Regions from separate parts of the Microbacterium sp. NPDC003461 genome, predicted to be linked through region 3. Evidence: predicted binding sites of a transcription regulator. Region 3 holds the regulator's gene; each other region holds the start of a gene.
What was found. Region 3 encodes HrcA, which represses chaperone genes, less so after heat shock. Its sites were predicted from a motif close to TTNGCACTCGNNNNNNNCGAGTGCNAA; they were not measured.

Region 1: a site for HrcA is predicted at 2,675-2,701, ahead of groES (co-chaperone GroES). Genes of this name have one in related genera too.
Region 2: a site for HrcA is predicted at 3,568-3,594, ahead of ACWDR7_RS00935 (Hsp20/alpha crystallin family protein). Genes of this name have one in related genera too.

What each region holds. Positions count from the first base shown of each region.
Region 1 is NZ_JBSFPT010000004.1:48,797-54,302, forward strand. It holds gene ACWDR7_RS03260 (ABC transporter substrate-binding protein) at 1-1,021, opposite strand, end outside; gene rarD (EamA family transporter RarD) at 1,166-2,110, opposite strand; gene groES (co-chaperone GroES) at 2,292-2,588, opposite strand; gene ACWDR7_RS03275 (THUMP-like domain-containing protein) at 2,726-3,913, shown strand; gene ACWDR7_RS03280 (LLM class F420-dependent oxidoreductase) at 3,956-4,879, shown strand; gene ACWDR7_RS03285 (DUF3052 family protein) at 4,888-5,262, shown strand; gene tadA (tRNA adenosine(34) deaminase TadA) at 5,268-5,506, opposite strand, start outside.
Region 2 is NZ_JBSFPT010000001.1:199,354-204,859, reverse strand. It holds gene ACWDR7_RS00955 (MFS transporter) at 1-463, shown strand, start outside; gene ACWDR7_RS00950 (tyrosine-protein phosphatase) at 497-1,249, shown strand; gene ACWDR7_RS00945 (DNA glycosylase AlkZ-like family protein) at 1,251-2,327, opposite strand; gene ACWDR7_RS00940 (hypothetical protein) at 2,412-3,539, shown strand; gene ACWDR7_RS00935 (Hsp20/alpha crystallin family protein) at 3,665-4,084, shown strand; gene ACWDR7_RS00930 (helix-turn-helix transcriptional regulator) at 4,250-5,089, opposite strand; partial or broken gene ACWDR7_RS00925 (SDR family oxidoreductase) at 5,195-5,506, shown strand, end outside.
Region 3 is NZ_JBSFPT010000013.1:22,543-28,048, forward strand. It holds gene ACWDR7_RS07120 (PhoH family protein) at 1-717, opposite strand, end outside; gene ACWDR7_RS07125 (HIT domain-containing protein) at 674-1,021, opposite strand; gene ACWDR7_RS07130 (16S rRNA (uracil(1498)-N(3))-methyltransferase) at 1,081-1,812, opposite strand; gene dnaJ (molecular chaperone DnaJ) at 1,815-2,918, opposite strand; gene hrcA (heat-inducible transcriptional repressor HrcA) at 2,970-4,010, opposite strand; gene hemW (radical SAM family heme chaperone HemW) at 4,079-5,296, opposite strand; gene ACWDR7_RS07150 (DUF1990 family protein) at 5,331-5,506, opposite strand, start outside.

The sequences.
Region 1 (5,506 bases), on a different contig from region 3:
ACGCGAGCGCCAGCAGGATCGTCGCGTCGTACGACTCCGGAGCGTACGTGTAGTCGGTCAGCGCCTCGCCGCCCGACTCCTCCAGGAAGCCGTCCAGGCCGTCGATGAAGTCCTGCACCTGGTCCGGGGTCGGCCCGGGGTAGGTGCCCTTCGCGCCCTCGAGCAGGCCGGCGGGGAAGTCCGCCTCGTACGACGCCATGTTGCCGTCGACGAGGAAGACGTCCTCCGCGGCGAAGCCCTGCTCGATGAGGCTCGGCAGGATCGTCTTCGCCTCGTCGAACGAGATCACCGTGATGGCGTCGGGGTCGGCCGCCAGCACCTCGGAGATCTGCGAGTCGAACGACGTGTCGCCCGGGTTGAACGTCGGGGCCGCGACGACCTCGCCGCCCGCGGTCTCGAACGCCTCCGTGATGTACTTCGCCAGGCCCGTGCCGTACGAGTCGTTCAGCACGATGAGGCCGAGCGTCTGGTGCCCGAGCTCGGCGACGAAGTTGCCGTGCACCTCGCCCTGCAGCACGTCGGACGGCGCCGTGCGGAAGTAGAGGCCGTTGTCGTCGTACGTCGTGAAGGCGTCGGAGGTGTTGGCCGGCGAGAACTGGATGACGCCGGCGCCCGTGACCTGGTCGATGAACTGCAGCGAGACGCCCGACGAGGCGGCGCCGATGATCGCGGCGGGGTCCTCGCTCAGAAGGCGGGGGATCTCGGCCTCGTACGCCTTGTTGTCGAGGTCGCCCGAGTCGCCGTGCACGATCTCGACCGACAGGCCGGTCGTCTCGGCGTACTCGTTGATGAGCGACTCGGCGTAGTCGACGCCGGCGATCTCGGGCGGGCCGAGGAACGCGAGCGAGCCGGTCTGGGGCAGGGCCGTGCCGATCGTGAGCGTCAGCTCCTCGCCGGGGGTCACGGGCTCGGCGCTGTCGTCGGGCGCGGCCTCGGTGCCGCCCGCGCAGCCTGCGAGCACGAGCGACGCCGCGCCCGCGAGCGCGGCGAAGCCGAGCAGCGCCTTCCTGGATCGAACCATCGGGGTATGTCCTTTCGAAGTGGCTTCCGCGGGTTCGGGTTGAACACATCGCCCACGGTTGCACGCACGTTACCCCGGAGGATGTTTCCGGTATGTTTTCGCGACGTTTAATAACTGAGCAGTATGCCCAGCGACACCGGATCGTTATCTTCCGCGTGCCCTGCGGATGCGACGGCCCTGCCGCACCATGTCGACCACGAGCACCGCGCACGCGAGCCACACGATCGCGAACCCGGCCCAGCGCTCGGGCGGCATCGGCTCGCCGAGCAGGAAGGCGCCGGTGACGAACTGCAGGATGGGCGCGATGAACTGCAGCAGGCCGACGGTCGTCAGGGTGACGCGGCGCGCGCCCGAGGCGAAAAGCAGCAGGGGGATGGCGGTGGCCACCCCCGCGAGCGCGAGCAGGACGGCGTGCACCGGCCCCGCGGTGCCGAAGGTGAGGCCCGTCGTGAGCGCCACGATCACGAGCTGCACGATGGCGATCGGCGTGAGCCAGAACGTCTCGAGCGCCAGGCCGCTGACGGCGTCCACGGCGCCGCCGATCCGGTTCTTGACGAGGCCGTACAGTCCGAAGCTGGCCGTCAGCGTCAGGGCGATCCACGGCACCGATCCGTACGCCACCACGATGACGAGCACGGCGACCACCGCGATGCCGATGGCAGCCCACTGCAGCGGGCGCAGCCGCTCGTGCAGCACGAGCACGGCGAGCAGGACCGTGGCGATCGGGTTGATGAAGTAGCCCAGGCTGGCCTCGACGACATGGCCGGTCTGGGTGGCCAGGAGGAACGCCTGCCAGTTGACGTAGATGAGCACGCCGGCCACCGCGGTCCACAGCGCCAGGCGGCGATTGCGCAGCACCGCGAGCATGCGCGTCCAGCCGCCCGCGATCGTCAGCACCACGGCGCAGAAGACGAGCGAGAGCAGCACCCGCCAGCCGACGACCTCCCACGGGCCGGTCGGCGCGAGCGCGACGAAGTACAGGGGCAGGAAGCCCCACAGCAGGTAGGCCCCGAAGGCGTACCCGGTGCCGAGCACCCGCTCCCGATCCGGATCGACGATGCGGGCGGGAGGCGGCACGGGCACGGTCACCGGATCAGGCTACTCGCGCCGCGGCGGCCACCCGGCGCGCACGCCTGCCAGATGCCGCGCGATTCCCGCCGATCCGGCACGACCGATCCGGGGACGACGTCCGATCCGGGGACGCGCGTGGATCGGGAACGACGAAGGCCCGACCCCCTTGCGGGAGCCGGGCCTTCGCGCGAGCTGCGTGTCAGCGGACGACGACCGCGAGGACGTCGCGGGCCGAGAGCACGAGGTACTCGTCGGCACCGAACTTCACCTCGGTGCCGCCGTACTTGCTGTACAGGACGCGGTCGCCGACGGCGACGTCGAGCGGGACGCGGTTGCCGTTGTCGTCGATGCGGCCGGGGCCCACGGCCACGACCTCGCCCTCCTGGGGCTTCTCCTTGGCGGTGTCGGGGATGACCAGACCGCTGGCAGTGGTCTGCTCGGCCTCGACCTGCTTGATGACGATGCGGTCCTCGAGCGGCTTGATGGAAACCGACACGGTGTACCTCTTCTTTCCCTGTGCTGTCAGAAGACTTGAATTCGCACTCTCGCGCGGAGAGTGCTAACGCCAAGTGTAGGGACCCGTTGGCACTCTCGCAACGCGAGTGCCAACCCCCGTCGCCGTACCCTGAGGGGATGGATCGGTCCGAGCTCGACGCCCTGCTCACGCGCGAGGGGCTCGCGCTGCTCGACTCGCTCGATCCCGTCGAGACGGCCGCCGACGTGGCGCGCGCCGTGTCGCGCCTGCGCGCCGCGGGGCGCTCCCCCGACCTCGTCTCGGCCGTGGTGGGCCAGGTGCGGCTGCGGCAGCGCGGCGCGGTGAAGTTCGGCGCGCTCGCCGAGCGCATGCTCTTCACCCGCGCGGGGCTCGAGCAGGCCACGCGCCTGACGGTCGCGACCCACCACGCCGAGCGGATGCGCCGGGCGGGCATCGGCCGCGTGGCGGACCTCGGATGCGGGATCGGCGGCGACGCGCTCGCGTTCGCCGGGCTGGGGATCGACGTGGCCGCGGTCGACGCCGACGAGGTCACGGCGGCGCTGGCCGCGTACAACCTCGCGGCCTTCCGGCCGGGCACCACCGTCACGCACGGGCGCGCCGAGGACGCCGACCTGTCGTCGGTCGATGCCGCGTGGCTCGATCCCGCGCGGCGCACGGCGGGCCACGCCGAGACCAGGCGCGTGGCGGCGTCCGACTACTCGCCGCCGCTGGACTGGGCCTTCGGGCTCGGCGACCGCGTGCCGACGGGCATCAAGCTCGGCCCCGCGCACGACCGCGACGCGCTGCCCGACGACGCCGAGGCGCAGTGGGTCAGCGCCGACGGCTCCACGGTGGAGCTCGTGCTGTGGTCGGGCGCGCTCGCGCGCGACGGCGTGCGGCGCGCGGCCCTCGTGCTGCGCGACGGCGCCGCGCACGAGCTCACCGCCCCCGGCGACACCGAGGACGAGCCGGATCGGCCCCTCGGCGCCTTCGTGCACGAGCCGGAGGGCGCGGTCATCCGCGCCCGCCTCGTCGGCGACGTCGCCCGCGCGCTCGACGCGGGGCCGATCGCCCCGGGGGTCGCGTACCTCACCGGCGACGCGGCCGTGACGAGCCCGTTCGTGTCGAGCTTCCGCGTGCGCGAGACGCTGCCGGCCGACGTGAAGGGCCTCGGCAAGGCGCTGCGGGCGCGCGGGATCGGCACGCTGGAGATCAAGAAGCGCGGCGTCGACGTGGATCCCGCCGCGCTGCGCCGCAAGCTGGCGCTGCGCGGCGACGAGTCGGCCACGCTCCTCCTCACCCGGGTCGGCGGCCGCCGGCTCGCGATCCTCGCCGACCGCGTCTGACGCCGCGAGCCCGACCCGTGGCGGGTGCGGCAGACTGGCCGCATGGAGTACTGCGTCTTCACCGAGCCCCAGCAGGGCGCCGACTACGACACCCAGCTCGCGTTCGCGCAGGCGGCCGAGCGCCTCGGCTTCGACGGCTTCTTCCGCTCGGACCACTTCCTGAAGATGGGCGACTTCTTCGACGGCCTGCCCGGCCCGACCGACGCCCTCACGACCATCGCGGGACTCGCGCGCGAGACGTCGCGGATCCGCCTCGGCACGCTCGTCTCGTCCGTCACGTACCGCCACCCGGGCCTGCTGGCGATCCAGGCCGCTCAGCTCGACGCGATGTCGGGCGGCCGCTTCGAGCTGGGCCTGGGCACGGGCTGGTACGAGGACGAGCACCGCGCGTACGGCATCCCCTTCCCCGCCAAGCGGTTCGACCTGCTCGAGGAGCAGCTGCAGATCCTCACGGGCCTGTGGGCGACGCCGGTCGGCGAGACCTTCTCGTTCGAGGGCGCGCACTACCGCCTCGAGGACTCGCCCGCGCTGCCCAAGCCCGTGCAGAGCCCGATGCCGCTCATCGTGGGCGGCGCGGGCCCCACGCGCACGCCCGCGCTGGCCGCCCGGTACGCGACGGAGTTCAACATCGTGTTCCAGCCGGAGGACGTGATCGCCGATCGGTTCGCGCGGGTCGCCGCGGCGTGCGAGCGGATCGACCGCGACCCCGCCACGCTCAAGCGCACGGTGGGGCTGACGGTCCTCGCCGGCGCCACCGAGGCGGACGTCGCGCGGCGCGCGGCGAACACGGGCGTGGACCTCGAGCGGTTCCGCGCCGGCTTCAACCTGTGCGGCTCGGCGGCCGAGATCGCCGACCGCGTCGGCCGCCTGCAGGAGCTGGGCGCCGAGCGCATCTACCTCCAGATGATCGACATGACCGACCTCGACCACCTCGCCTACCTGGGCGAGGAGCTGCTGCCGCGCTGAGGCCCGTCATGTCGAGGACCGTCGCGGAGAAGCTGCAGATCAAGCCGGGCACCGAGCTGCTGTTCGGCCCCGCCACCGCGGCGCAGCGCGCGCTGCTCGATCCCCTGCCCGAGGGCGTCACCGTGGTCGACGGGATCGAGCGCGACACCGACGGCGTCGCCGTCCTGTTCGCGGCGGATCGCGCGGAGCTCGACCGGCTGCTCGCCGACGTGATGCCGGTGCTCGCGTCGGCGCGGGCGGTGTGGATCGGCTACCCGAAGGGCAATCGCACCGACATCAACCGCGACAGCATCTGGGCGCGCGTGCGCGAGTTCGGATGGACGCTCAACGGCAACATCGCCCTCGACGACGAGTGGTCCAGCGTCCGCGCGAAGCGGGTCTGATCGGATCAGCGGCGGGCCTCGAAGAAGGCGCGCAGCAGCTTCTGCGACTCCTCCTCGCGCACGCCGCCGACGACCTCGGCGCGGTAGGGCAGGCGGCGGTCGCGCACGACGTCGTACATCGATCCGGCCGCGCCCGCCTTGTCGTCCCACGCGCCGAACACGAGTCGGCCGATCCGCGCCTGCAGCACCGCGCCGGCGCACATGAGGCACGGCTCGAGGGTGACGACGAGCGTGCGGCCCTCGA
Region 2 (5,506 bases), on a different contig from region 3:
CCTGCTCAGCACGATGATCGGCGCCTCGCTGCTGGCGGGATCGTTCCTCGCGCCGGTGCTCGTGAAGCGGGTGCGCACGGGCACGATCGTGCCCGCGTGCATGGCCGTGATGTCGCTGTCGTTCCTCGCCATGGCGATCTTCCCCACCTACGGCGCGATCCTCGCCTGCTACACCGTCGCCTACCTTCTCGCGCCGGCGCTGAACGCGTCGATCTTCTCGTACGCCGCCGTCATCACCCCCGAGCAGATGCAGGGCCGCTTCTCGTCGGTCGCCGCGCTCTCGGGCGCCGCCTCGTTCCCCCTCGCACCGCTGGTCGGCTCCGGCCTGCTCGCGGGCGTCGGCCTGGCCACCGCGCTCCTCGTGCTGGCGCTCACGCTCGTCGCCGTCGCGATCGCCCTGTCGCTCTTCCGCCCGCTCACCCGCATCGGCACCCCCGACACGTGGGCGGCCGACGCGGCCTGACCCGGCGGGCTCCGGCGTGATAGACAGCAGAGCATGGACGAGATCGCCCCCTCCCCGCAGCGCCACCACCGCCTGCCCGGGCTGTACAACTTCCGAGATGCCGGCGGGTACGACACCGCCGCGGGCACGGTGCGCTGGGGCAAGCTGTTCCGCTCGGACGCCCTGCACCGCATCGACGAGGTGACGCGGCAGCACCTGGTGGGGCTCGGCATCGCCCACGTCGTCGACCTCCGCAGCGCGATGGAGCTGGAGGCCGCACCCAGCGCCCTCGCCGAGCTGCCGATCACCGTGCATCATCTGCCCGTCTTCGCGGGGGCGGCGCCCGTCTCGGCCGCGGCCTCCGGCATCGCGCGGGTCTACGAGCACATCGTCGACGAGCGGGGCGAGGCGCTGGCGGCCGCGGTGCGCGTGATCGCGGGCACGGCACCGCACGAGGCGGTGCTCGTGCACTGCACGGCGGGGAAGGATCGCACGGGGCTCGTCATCGCGCTCGCGCTGTCGGCGGTGGGCGTGGCCCGCGAGGACGTGGTCGCCGACTACGCGCTGACCGAGGCCAACCTGCGCGGCGAGTGGGCCGACCAGATGCTCGCCGCCATCCGCGCCAGGGGCATCGATCCGACCCCCGAGATCGTGGGGCTCGTCACCGCGAGCCCCGCCGCCGTGCTCGAGGCGACGCTCGCGCGGATCGACGCCCGCCACGGTTCGATCACCGACTACCTGATCGCGCACGGGATGACCGCGGCCGAGATCGACCGCCTCGCCGACACCCTGATCGATCGCGCCTGAGTCAGCGCCGCAGCTCGAGACCCAGCCAGTCGGCGAGCGCCTCGAGCTCGGCGTCGACGGCGTCGGCGTCGGCCGGCGACAACGGCACGTCCTCGTGGATCGCGTTCACCGTGAGCACGCCCTTCTTGCGGTCGGCCTTCGCGTCGAGCTTGCCGATGAGGCGGTCGCCCAAGAGGATCGGCAGCGCGAAGTAGCCCCAGCGCCGCTGGGCGGCGGGCTTGTACATCTCGAGCACGTACTCGAAGCCGAACAGGTCGCGCGCCCGGTCGCGGGCGTAGACCATCCGGTCGAACGGCGACAGCAGCGCCGCCCGATCCCCCGCCCACTCGGCGCCGAGCACGTCCGGATGCACGCGCCACGTGCCCTCGACGCCCTCGACCACGGCCTCGAGCCCGATCGGGCCGAGCGGCGAGGGCTCCGCCGGGGAACGCAGCGGCTTCTCGCGGGCGATGCCGAGCGACAGCAGGCGGCGCTCGTCGCGGATCGCGCGGGCCTCGTCCGGCGACTGCACGTGCAGGTCGGCCGGGTACACGCGCTCGGCGAGATCCCACAGGCGCCGGCGGCCCTCCCGCCCGGCGACCGCGACCTCGCCGCGCAGGCACAGCACCTCGAGCATCCGCCCGGTGTTGCGCTCGTCGTCCCAGCCGGTGGAGGCGTACGGCACCTCGGGGTCGTTCGGCAGCGTGGCCGCGGTCTGCGCGCCGTCCGCCCGCAGCCGCGCCACGATCCGGTCGCGGAACGCCGCGTTCGCCTCGACCCAGGCGCTCGTCGCGGGATTCACCCACTCGTCCGCGACCGCGAGCACGACGCCCATGTCGGCCATCGGGCGCAGCAGCGTGACGTGCTCGGCCACCGTGCGCTCCACCTCGAGTGCGTGGGTGAGGTCGGCCGGCGCCAAGGCGTCGCCGAGGCGCGACCACAGCACGAGCTCCTGGCTGCGCGCGACCGCGGTGGTCGGATCGATCTGCACGCCCGCGAGCTGATCCATGACCTCGAGCAGCGACTGCGGCCGGTACGCGTCGAGGAACTGCGCGCGCACCGCGATGCGCCGCGCCTCCTGCCCGCTCAGCGTCAGCATGCCCCGATCGTGCCACCCCGGGCGCCGACGCAGAAGGCGCGGATCCGCCCGCGGCGCGCCGGCCGGCTGTCGTACGGTGGCAGGGTGAGCCAGCCGTCGCCCTCCGCCTATCGCTTCGACGCGCGGCCGCTCGTCGATCCCGTGGACCGCGCCGCCGTGAAGGCGTGGCGGGCGCAGCAGCGCGCGAACGGCGCCGGCACGGGCCAGGGCTGCCTCGTCGCCGGCATGATCGCGTTCGCGTCGGTCTTCCTCGTCGTCGGGCTGGCGATGCTGCCGCTGATCGGGGGCGCCTTCTCCGGGGACCGGCCGTCGCCGGCGTTCGTGCTCGTGCCGCTGCTGTTCCTCGCCGTGCCGATCATCATGATCGTCGCCGTCGTGCGCGGCGCGATCGGCTCCCCCGAGGCCGCATACCGGCTCGACCACTTCGCCCGCGCCAACGGAATGCGCTACCTGCCCCGAGCCGAGGATCCGCGCCTTCCCGGCATGATCTTCAACCGCGGCAACTCGCGCCAGGCCACCGGCCGGGTGCGCGGCGAGCACCCGCGCTTCGTCGAGTTCGGCAACTACCGCTACACGACCGGATCGGGCAAGAACCGCACCACGCACCGCTGGGGCTACGTGGCGATCCACCTCGACGCCCCGCTGCCGCACATCGTGCTCGACGCGCTCGGCAACAACAGCGTGTTCGGCTCCAACCTGCCCACGACCTTCGACCGCGATCAGCGCCTGAGCCTGGAGGGCGACTTCGACCGCCACTTCGCGCTGTACTGCCCGCAGGGCTACGAGCGCGACGCGCTGTACCTGTTCACGCCCGACATCATGGCGCGGTTCATCGACCACGCCGGGCAGCTCGACGTCGAGATCGTCGACGACTGGCTCTTCCTCTACACCCGACGGAACGTCTCGACGCTCGATCCGCGCACCTGGGCATGGCTGTTCTCGGTGGTCGCGGCCCTCATGGACAAGCTCGCTCAGTGGGGTCGGTGGCGGGACGAGCGGCTCACGGCGGGCGCCGCCCCGGCCGCCGTCGTCGCGCCCGGAGGGGCCCTGCCCTTCGGCGACGAGGCCGTCGTCGCGCCGCCGGCGCCGGCACCCGGCGTGGCCGAGCCCGGGCGACGCCTGAAGAAGGGATGGTCGTGGGCGAGTGTCGTGGTCGCGCTCCTCGCGATCGCGTGGTTCGCCCTCAACGTGATCGGCATCTTCGGCCGCTGAGCCGCGCAGCTTCGAGATCGCTGTGAAGTTGGCACTCTCACCCCGAGAGTGCTAATAATCGAAGTGAGTCGATCCGACTCGATTCTGTGAGGTGAACAGCGCCAGACAGAAGGAGGACGATCACCATGGCGATGTTCTTCGATCCGTTCCGCGAGCTGGACCGCGTCGCCCAGCAGATGCTCGACCGTCAGGGGCCGCGGCTGATGCCGATGGACCTGTACCGCGACGGCGATCACTACGTTCTCAGCGCCGACCTGCCGGGGATCGATCCCGGCAGCGTGGACATCGACGTCGACGGTCAGGTGCTCACGATCCGCGCCGAGCGGACCGTGCGCAGCGACGAGGGCGTCTCGTGGATCACCCGCGAGCGTGCCTCGGGCACCTTCCTGCGTCAGCTGAATCTCGGCCAGGGCATCGACACCGAGGCGATCTCGGCCCGGTACGAGAACGGCGTGCTCAGCGTGCTCATCCCGATCAGCGAGAAGGCCAAGCCCCGCAAGATCGAGATCCAGCACGGCGCCGACGCACCCGCGATCACCGTCTGACGCGGCACAGACGGGGCGGCTCCGATGGAGCCGCCCCGTCTGCATGCGCACGCGATTCGCGGGCATCTGGTCGCCGTCGCTCCCCGGACTGCGCGAGCCCCCGGCCCCCACCTGGCTCAAGCGCCCCCGCCTGACAGCCCGCGGGGCGCCGCCGCCTGAGGCCGGTCAGCGCGCGGAGCGGGGCGCGAGCGTCGAGAGCAGCGCGAGCTTCTCGTGACTCTCGGTGCCCGGCACCGCCGTGTAGACGAGCAGCGACTGCGACGTGGCGGGGTCGATCAGGTTCTGACAGGTCACGTCGAGCAGGCCGACCTCGGGGTGAAGGAAGCGCTTCGTCTCCGCCGGGCGCAAGCCCACCTCCTGCAGCTGCCACACCTCACGGAACTCCTCGCTCCGGGCCAGCAGCAGGTCGGCAAGTGCCGCCGCACGGGACCTGGGACCCCGGCGCCCCCGCACTTCGCGCAGTCCCGATGCCCACAGCCGCGAGAGGAAACCGTGGTCCTCGCGGGGGTAGAGCTCACGCATGTCGGGATCGGTGAACCATCGGAAGCCGATGCTCCGTTCCGGCCCCTCGAAGCGCGTCAGGTCGCCCGTCAGCGCGATCCCCAGGGGCGTCTGGCGCAGGGTCTCCCCCAGCTCCGTCACGATCTCGGCCGGGGTGTCCTCGAGCCGGTCCAGCACCCGCAACAGGCCGGGTCCGATGTGCTCGCTGCCGCCACCGCGCGGCGGCAGCGGATGCCCGGCCAGGCGGAACACGTGGTCGCGCTCATCCACCGTCAGGTGCAGGCCCTGCGCGATCGCCGCGAGCATCTGCTCCGACGGCAGCGGTCCGTCACCGCGCTCGAGGCGGGCATAGTAGTCGGCCGACATGTGGCACAGCGCGGCAACCTCCTCGCGGCGCAGGCCCTCCGTGCGGCGACGTCGGCCCCGGGGAAGACCCACGTCCTCCGGCTGCAGCGCCGCACGGCGCCGCCGGAGGAAGTCGCCCAGCCCCGCCCTGTCGATCACCACGCCTCGATCCTGGCACCCGCGGGTCCGGCCAGCCACGACATGCCAGGTCCTGGATCCGCCGTTCGGCATCGCGCCACAGTGGGAGCCGACCAAAGGAGACCCATGCCTCGCACGCCCATCGACCTCCCTCTCCCGTCCCTCGCCGGCCGACGCGCCGTCGTGACCGGCGGCAGCGACGGCATCGGACTGCGCATCGCCACTCGACTGGCCCGTGCCGGCGCCGATCTCGTGCTTCCGGTGCGCAATCCCGCCAAGGGAGCGGCCGCGGCCGAGAGCATCCGGGCGGCGACGCCCGGCGCCGTCATCGAGCTGCCGCCACTCGACCTCTCGTCGCTCGCGTCCGTCGCCGATCTCGGCGACGCGCTCGTCCGCGACGGACGGCCGATCCACCTGCTCATCGCCAACGCGGGGGTC
Region 3 (5,506 bases):
GCGACCGCGCATGTACGCCAGCGGCGCGACCTCGATCGTGCCGCTGGCGATGAGCTTGGGCACGAGCTCCGGATCCATCATCTCGTTGATGGCGTCGTAGAGCGGGCGCAGGTACGGATCGATCTTGTCGGTCAGCGTGCCGGGCAGGAAGCCGAGCCGCTCCCCCGCCTCGACCGCCGGGCGCGTGAGGATGATCCGCTCCACCTCGCGGCGCTGCAGCGCCTGGACCGCCTTCGCCATGGCGAGGTAGGTCTTGCCGGTGCCGGCGGGGCCGATGCCGAACACGATGGTGTTCTCGTCGATCGCGTCGACGTAGGCCTTCTGGCCGGCCGTCTTGGGCCGGATCACGCGACCGCGCGACGACAGGATCGCCTCGCCCATCACATCGCGCGGGCGCGGACCGCCCTCCTCGCGCATCATGCGCGCCGACGATGCGACGTCCGCCGGCGCGAGGTCGTGGCCGCCGCGCGCGAGCGCGAGCAGCTCGTCCACGAGCGCGCGGGCGGCGCGGACGGCCGCCTCCTCGCCCGTGAGCGTGATCTCGTTGCCGCGCACGTGCACATCGACGTCGGGATGCGCGCTCTCCACCATCCGCAGCAGCCGGTCCTGGGGGCCGAGCAGCTGCACCATGGCCACGCCGTCGGCGTAGACGCGGTCGGTGTACGGGCCGGGATCAGCCAACGAGTCTCTTCTCCTCGAGTCCACCGGCCAGCACATGCGCATGGACGTGGAAGACGGTCTGCCCGGCGCCGGCACCGGTGTTGAAGATCAGGCGGTAGTCGCCGTCCGCGTGCTCGGCGGCGACGCGGCCGGCCATCGCGATGACCTCGGCGAGCAGCGCGGGATCGCCCGCCGCGAGCTCGGAGACGTCGCGGTACCGCTGCGTCTTGGGGATCACGAGCAGGTGCACCGGCGTCTGGGGCGCGATGTCGCGCAGCACGAAGACGTGCTCGTTCTGCGCGACGATCTCGCCGGGGATCTCGCCCTGCAGGATCCGGGTGAAGAGGGACGGCTCGCTCATGTCCTCAAGTCTAGTGACGCGGGATCGGACCGCGTCGGTGCTCCCGCTCTCGGGGCCGCTCACCAGCGACCCAGGCGCGCGTTCAGCACGGCCAGCGCCGCGGGGCCCGCCGTCGACGTGCGCAGCACCGTGGCACCCAGGCGCGCCCGCGCGGCGCCCGCGGCCTCGAGCCGCTCGAGCTCCTCGGGCGCGATCCCGCCCTCCGGCCCCACGACGAGCAGGATCTCGTCGGCGTCGTCCACCGGCGCCGTGCTGAGCGCGGCGTCGGTCCACGGGTCGAGCACGAGCATGCGCGCGCCGCCCGCGCGCGCGGCGAGCTGCGCGGTCGTGACGGGCTCGGCCACCTCCGGGACCCACGAGCGGTGCGCCTGCTTGGCCGCCTCGCGCACGATCGCCTGCCAGCGCTCGCGGCCCTTCCGCGCCTTGGGTCCCTCCCACCGCGAGACGCTGCGCGCGGCCTGCCACGGGATCACCTCGTCGACGCCCAGCTCGGTGGCCGCCTGCACGGCCAGCTCGTCGCGGTCGCCCTTCGCGAGCGCCTGTGCGAGCACGAGGCGCGGGCGGACCGGCGCCTCCTCGCTGCGGCCGCTCACCCGGATGCGCACGTGCTTGGGGTCGGCCGCGACGACCTCGCCGTCCAGACGCACGCCCCGGCCGTCGCCGACCGTGACGGCCTCGCCCGGGCGGACGCGGCGCACCGCGGCGGCGTGATGGGCCTCGGCGCCCGTCAGCTCGATCTCGTCGCCGACCGCGGCCGCCGCGGCGGACTCGTCGAGGAAGTGCAGCGCCACGATCAGTTGCGGAAGCGGTCGCGCAGCTTGGCGAACAGGCCCTGGTGGTGCTCGGAGAGGCGCGGCGCCTGCGGCCGCTGGCGCTGCGCCAGCTCCTCCACGAGGGCGCGCGTCTTCGCGTCGAGCTTGGTCGGCGTCATCACCCGCACGCCGAGGCGCAGATCGCCGCGACGTCCCGAGCGCAGGCCGGTGATGCCCCGGCCCTCGATGCGCAGCTCGTCGCCGGACTGCACGCCGGGGCGCAGTTCCAGCTCGATCGGGCCGTCGAGCCCGTCCACCGTCACCTGCGTGCCGAGGATCGCGTCGGTCATCGCGACCTCGACGACGGCGGTGAGGTCGTCGCCCTCGCGCCCGAAGACCGGGTGCGGCTCGATCTCGACCTGCAGGTAGAGGTCGCCGTTCGGGCCGCCGGCCTCGCCGACCTCGCCCGAGCCGGGCAGCTGCAGCCGCAGGCCGCTCTCGACGCCGGCGGGGATGTCGACCGAGACGGTGCGGCGGGCGCGGACGCGGCCGTGGCCGTGGCACGTGGGGCACGGCGCGGGGATGACCGTGCCGTAGCCCTGGCACGATCCGCACGGCTGCGTCGTGACCATGTTGCCGAGCAGGCTGCGCACCTGCGTGCGCACCTGGCCCGATCCGCCGCACACGTCGCAGCGCTCGGGATGCGTGCCCGGCTGGCAGCACGAGCCCTGGCAGGTCTCGCACAGCACGGCGGTGTCGACCTCGATGTCGCGGTGCGCGCCGAAGACGACGTCGCCCAGGTCGAGCGTGAGGCGCACGAGCGCGTCCTCGCCCCGCTGGCGCCGGTCGCGAGGGCGCCCGGCCCTGCCCCCCGCCGACCCGAAGAAGGTCTCGAAGATGTCGCCGAACCCGCCGAAACCGCCGCCGCCGAACGGCGACTCGTCGCCGCCCATGTCGTACCGCCGGCGCTGCTCCGGATCGCTCAGCACGTCGTAGGCGTGCGTGACCGCCTTGAACTTCTCGGCCGCGTCCGGGCTCGGGTTGACGTCGGGGTGCAGCTGACGCGCCAGCTTGCGGTAGGCGCGCTTGATCTCCTCGTCGCTCGCCTCGCGTGAGACGCCCAGAACCTCGTAGTGGTCTGCCACAGTCGCCTTTCCGGGACCGCCCGAGCGGTCCGTCGCCGTGTCCGTCGCGCCTCAGCGGCGCGCGGCATCCTCGTCCAGCAGCCTCGTCAGGTAGCGGGCGACCGCCCGCGCCGCCGACAGGTTGCTGGGATAGTCCATGCGGGTCGGCCCCATCACGCCCACGCGGGCCGTGCCGATCCGCGAGTCGTAGTCGCTCGCCACGATCGAGGCGTCGCCCAGGCCGAACGGCTCGTTCTCGCGCCCGATGCTCGCCGCCAGGCCCTGGTCGTCGGGCTGCATCTCCGACATCAGCCGCAGCAGGGTGACCTGCTCCTCGATCGCCTCCAGCAGCGGGTGGATGCTGCCGCGGAAGTCCTGCTCGCGGCGCGCGAGCGTGGCCGCCCCCGCCATCACGAGCCGGTTCTGGCGGAACTCCGCCAGCTCCTCCGCGATCACCCGCGCGAGTTCGCGCAGCGTGGCGGCCAGGCGGTCCGCGGGGTCCGCGGAGCCCTCGAGCACCGCGGCGACGCGCTCCGAGCCCTCGCCGACCGAGCGCTCGGTGACGAGGGTGGCGAGCTGCGCGCGCAGCAGCGCCACGTCGGCGTCCTCGAGCGCGGCCGGCACGACGACGATGCGCTGCGAGACGCGCCCCGTGTCGGTGACGAGGATCACGAGCAGCCGCGAGCGCTCGAGCGCCACGAGCTCGAGGTGCGTCACGTTCGCGCGGGCGAACGACGGGTACTGCACGAGCGCGACCTGGCCGGTCAGCTGCGTGAGCAGGCGCACGGTGCGCGCGAGGAGGTCGTCGAGGTCCTGCGGATCGGCGAGGAACGTCGAGATGGCGGCGCGCTGCGCCGGCGTGAGGGGGCGGATCTCGGCGAGGTGGTCGACGAACACGCGGTACCCCTTGTCGGTGGGCACGCGCCCGGAGGACGTGTGCGGCGCCGTGATGAGGTCCTCGTCCTCGAGCATCGCCATGTCGTTGCGGATCGTCGCGGCCGAGACATCGAAGGCGTGGCGCTCGACGATCGCCTTGCTGCCCACCGGCTCGTGCGTGTCGACGTAGTCCTGCACGATGGCGCGGAGCACCTGCAGGCCTCGTTCGGTGACCATCGCGCTCCCTTCTGGCACTCGATCCTGACGAGTGCCAATTCTAGCCGCTCGGGCCGGGAACCGGCGGCTCAGTCGGTCAGCGCGCGCACCACGGCATCGGCCAGCAGCCGCCCCTTGAGCGTCAGCACGATGCGCCCGCGGAGGGCGGCGGGACCCTCGACGAGCTCGTCGGCGATCAGCCTCGCCACGGCCTCGCGCCGCACGGCGGGCACCGTGGCCAGCTCCAGTCCCTCGCGGATGCGGCTCTCCAGCAGCACCCGCTCGAGCAGGCGCGCCGCCTCGTCCGGCCGCTCGCGAGCCGCCGCCGGGGACTCCCCGCCGGCGAGCCGCTGCGCGTACGCGGCGGGGTGCTTCACGTTCCACCAGCGCAGGCCGGCGACGTGGCTGTGCGCGCCCGGACCGAAGCCCCACCAGTCCTGCCCACGCCAGTAGTTCAGGTTGTGCCGCGAGCGGTGCTCCGGCCCGCGCGACCAGTTCGACACCTCGTACCAGTCGAAGCCGGCCGCCGCGAGGCGGGCGTCCGCGAGCTCGTACATGTCGGCCTGCACGTCGCCGTCCGGCTCCGGCACCTCGGCGCGCGCGATCTGCCTGGCGAGCTTCGTGCCCTCCTCGATGATGAGCGCGTAGGCCGAGACGTGGTCGGGCTCGAGCGCCAGCGCCGCGTCGAGCGATGCCGACCAGTCGCCCAGGGTCTCCCCCGGCGCGCCGTAGATCAGGTCGACGCTCACGTCGAGGCCCGCGCCGCGCGCGGCGGCCACCGCCGTGCCCACGTTGGCGGGCATGTGCGTGCGGTCGAGCGCCGCGAGCACGCGCGGCACGGCCGACTGCATGCCGATCGACATGCGGGTGACGCCGGCCGCGGCGAGCTCATGCGCGACGGCGTCGGTGACGGTGTCGGGATTGGCCTCCACGGTGACCTCGACCCCCGGCTGCAGCCCGAACGCCTCGCGCACCGCGGCCAGCATCCTGGCCAGGTCGCCGGCCGGCAGCAGCGTGGGCGTGCCGCCGCCGAAGAACACCGTGCTGGCCGGACGCATCGCGCCCGCGCCGCCGAGCACGCCCGCGGCGAGCTCGACCTCGCGGATCAGCGTGTCGGCGTACATGTCCTGCCGTGCCCCGCGCAGCTCGGTCGCCGTGTAGGTGTTGAAGTCGCAGTAGCCGCAGCGCACGCGGCAGAACGGCACGTGCAGGTACACCCCGAGCTCCGCCTCGCGGTCGACGGGGAGGTCGGCGGGCAGCGCTCCGTCGACGGGTGCGGGGTCGCCCAGGGGCAGCGCCGCGCCCATCAGGTGCGCGCCGCCTTCGATGTCGGCCCGCGCATCAGGACGGCGTCGCGAACAGCGGCGAGATCGCGCGCAGGTAGCGGTCGAAGAGCGCGCGGCGACGGCGGCGGATCAGGCCGGGGAACAGCCGGCCCAGCGGCCGCGTGGGGCGGTCGAAGGCGCGCACCGTGAACCACACCTCGTCGTTCTCGCGCCACTCGATCATGAACGACT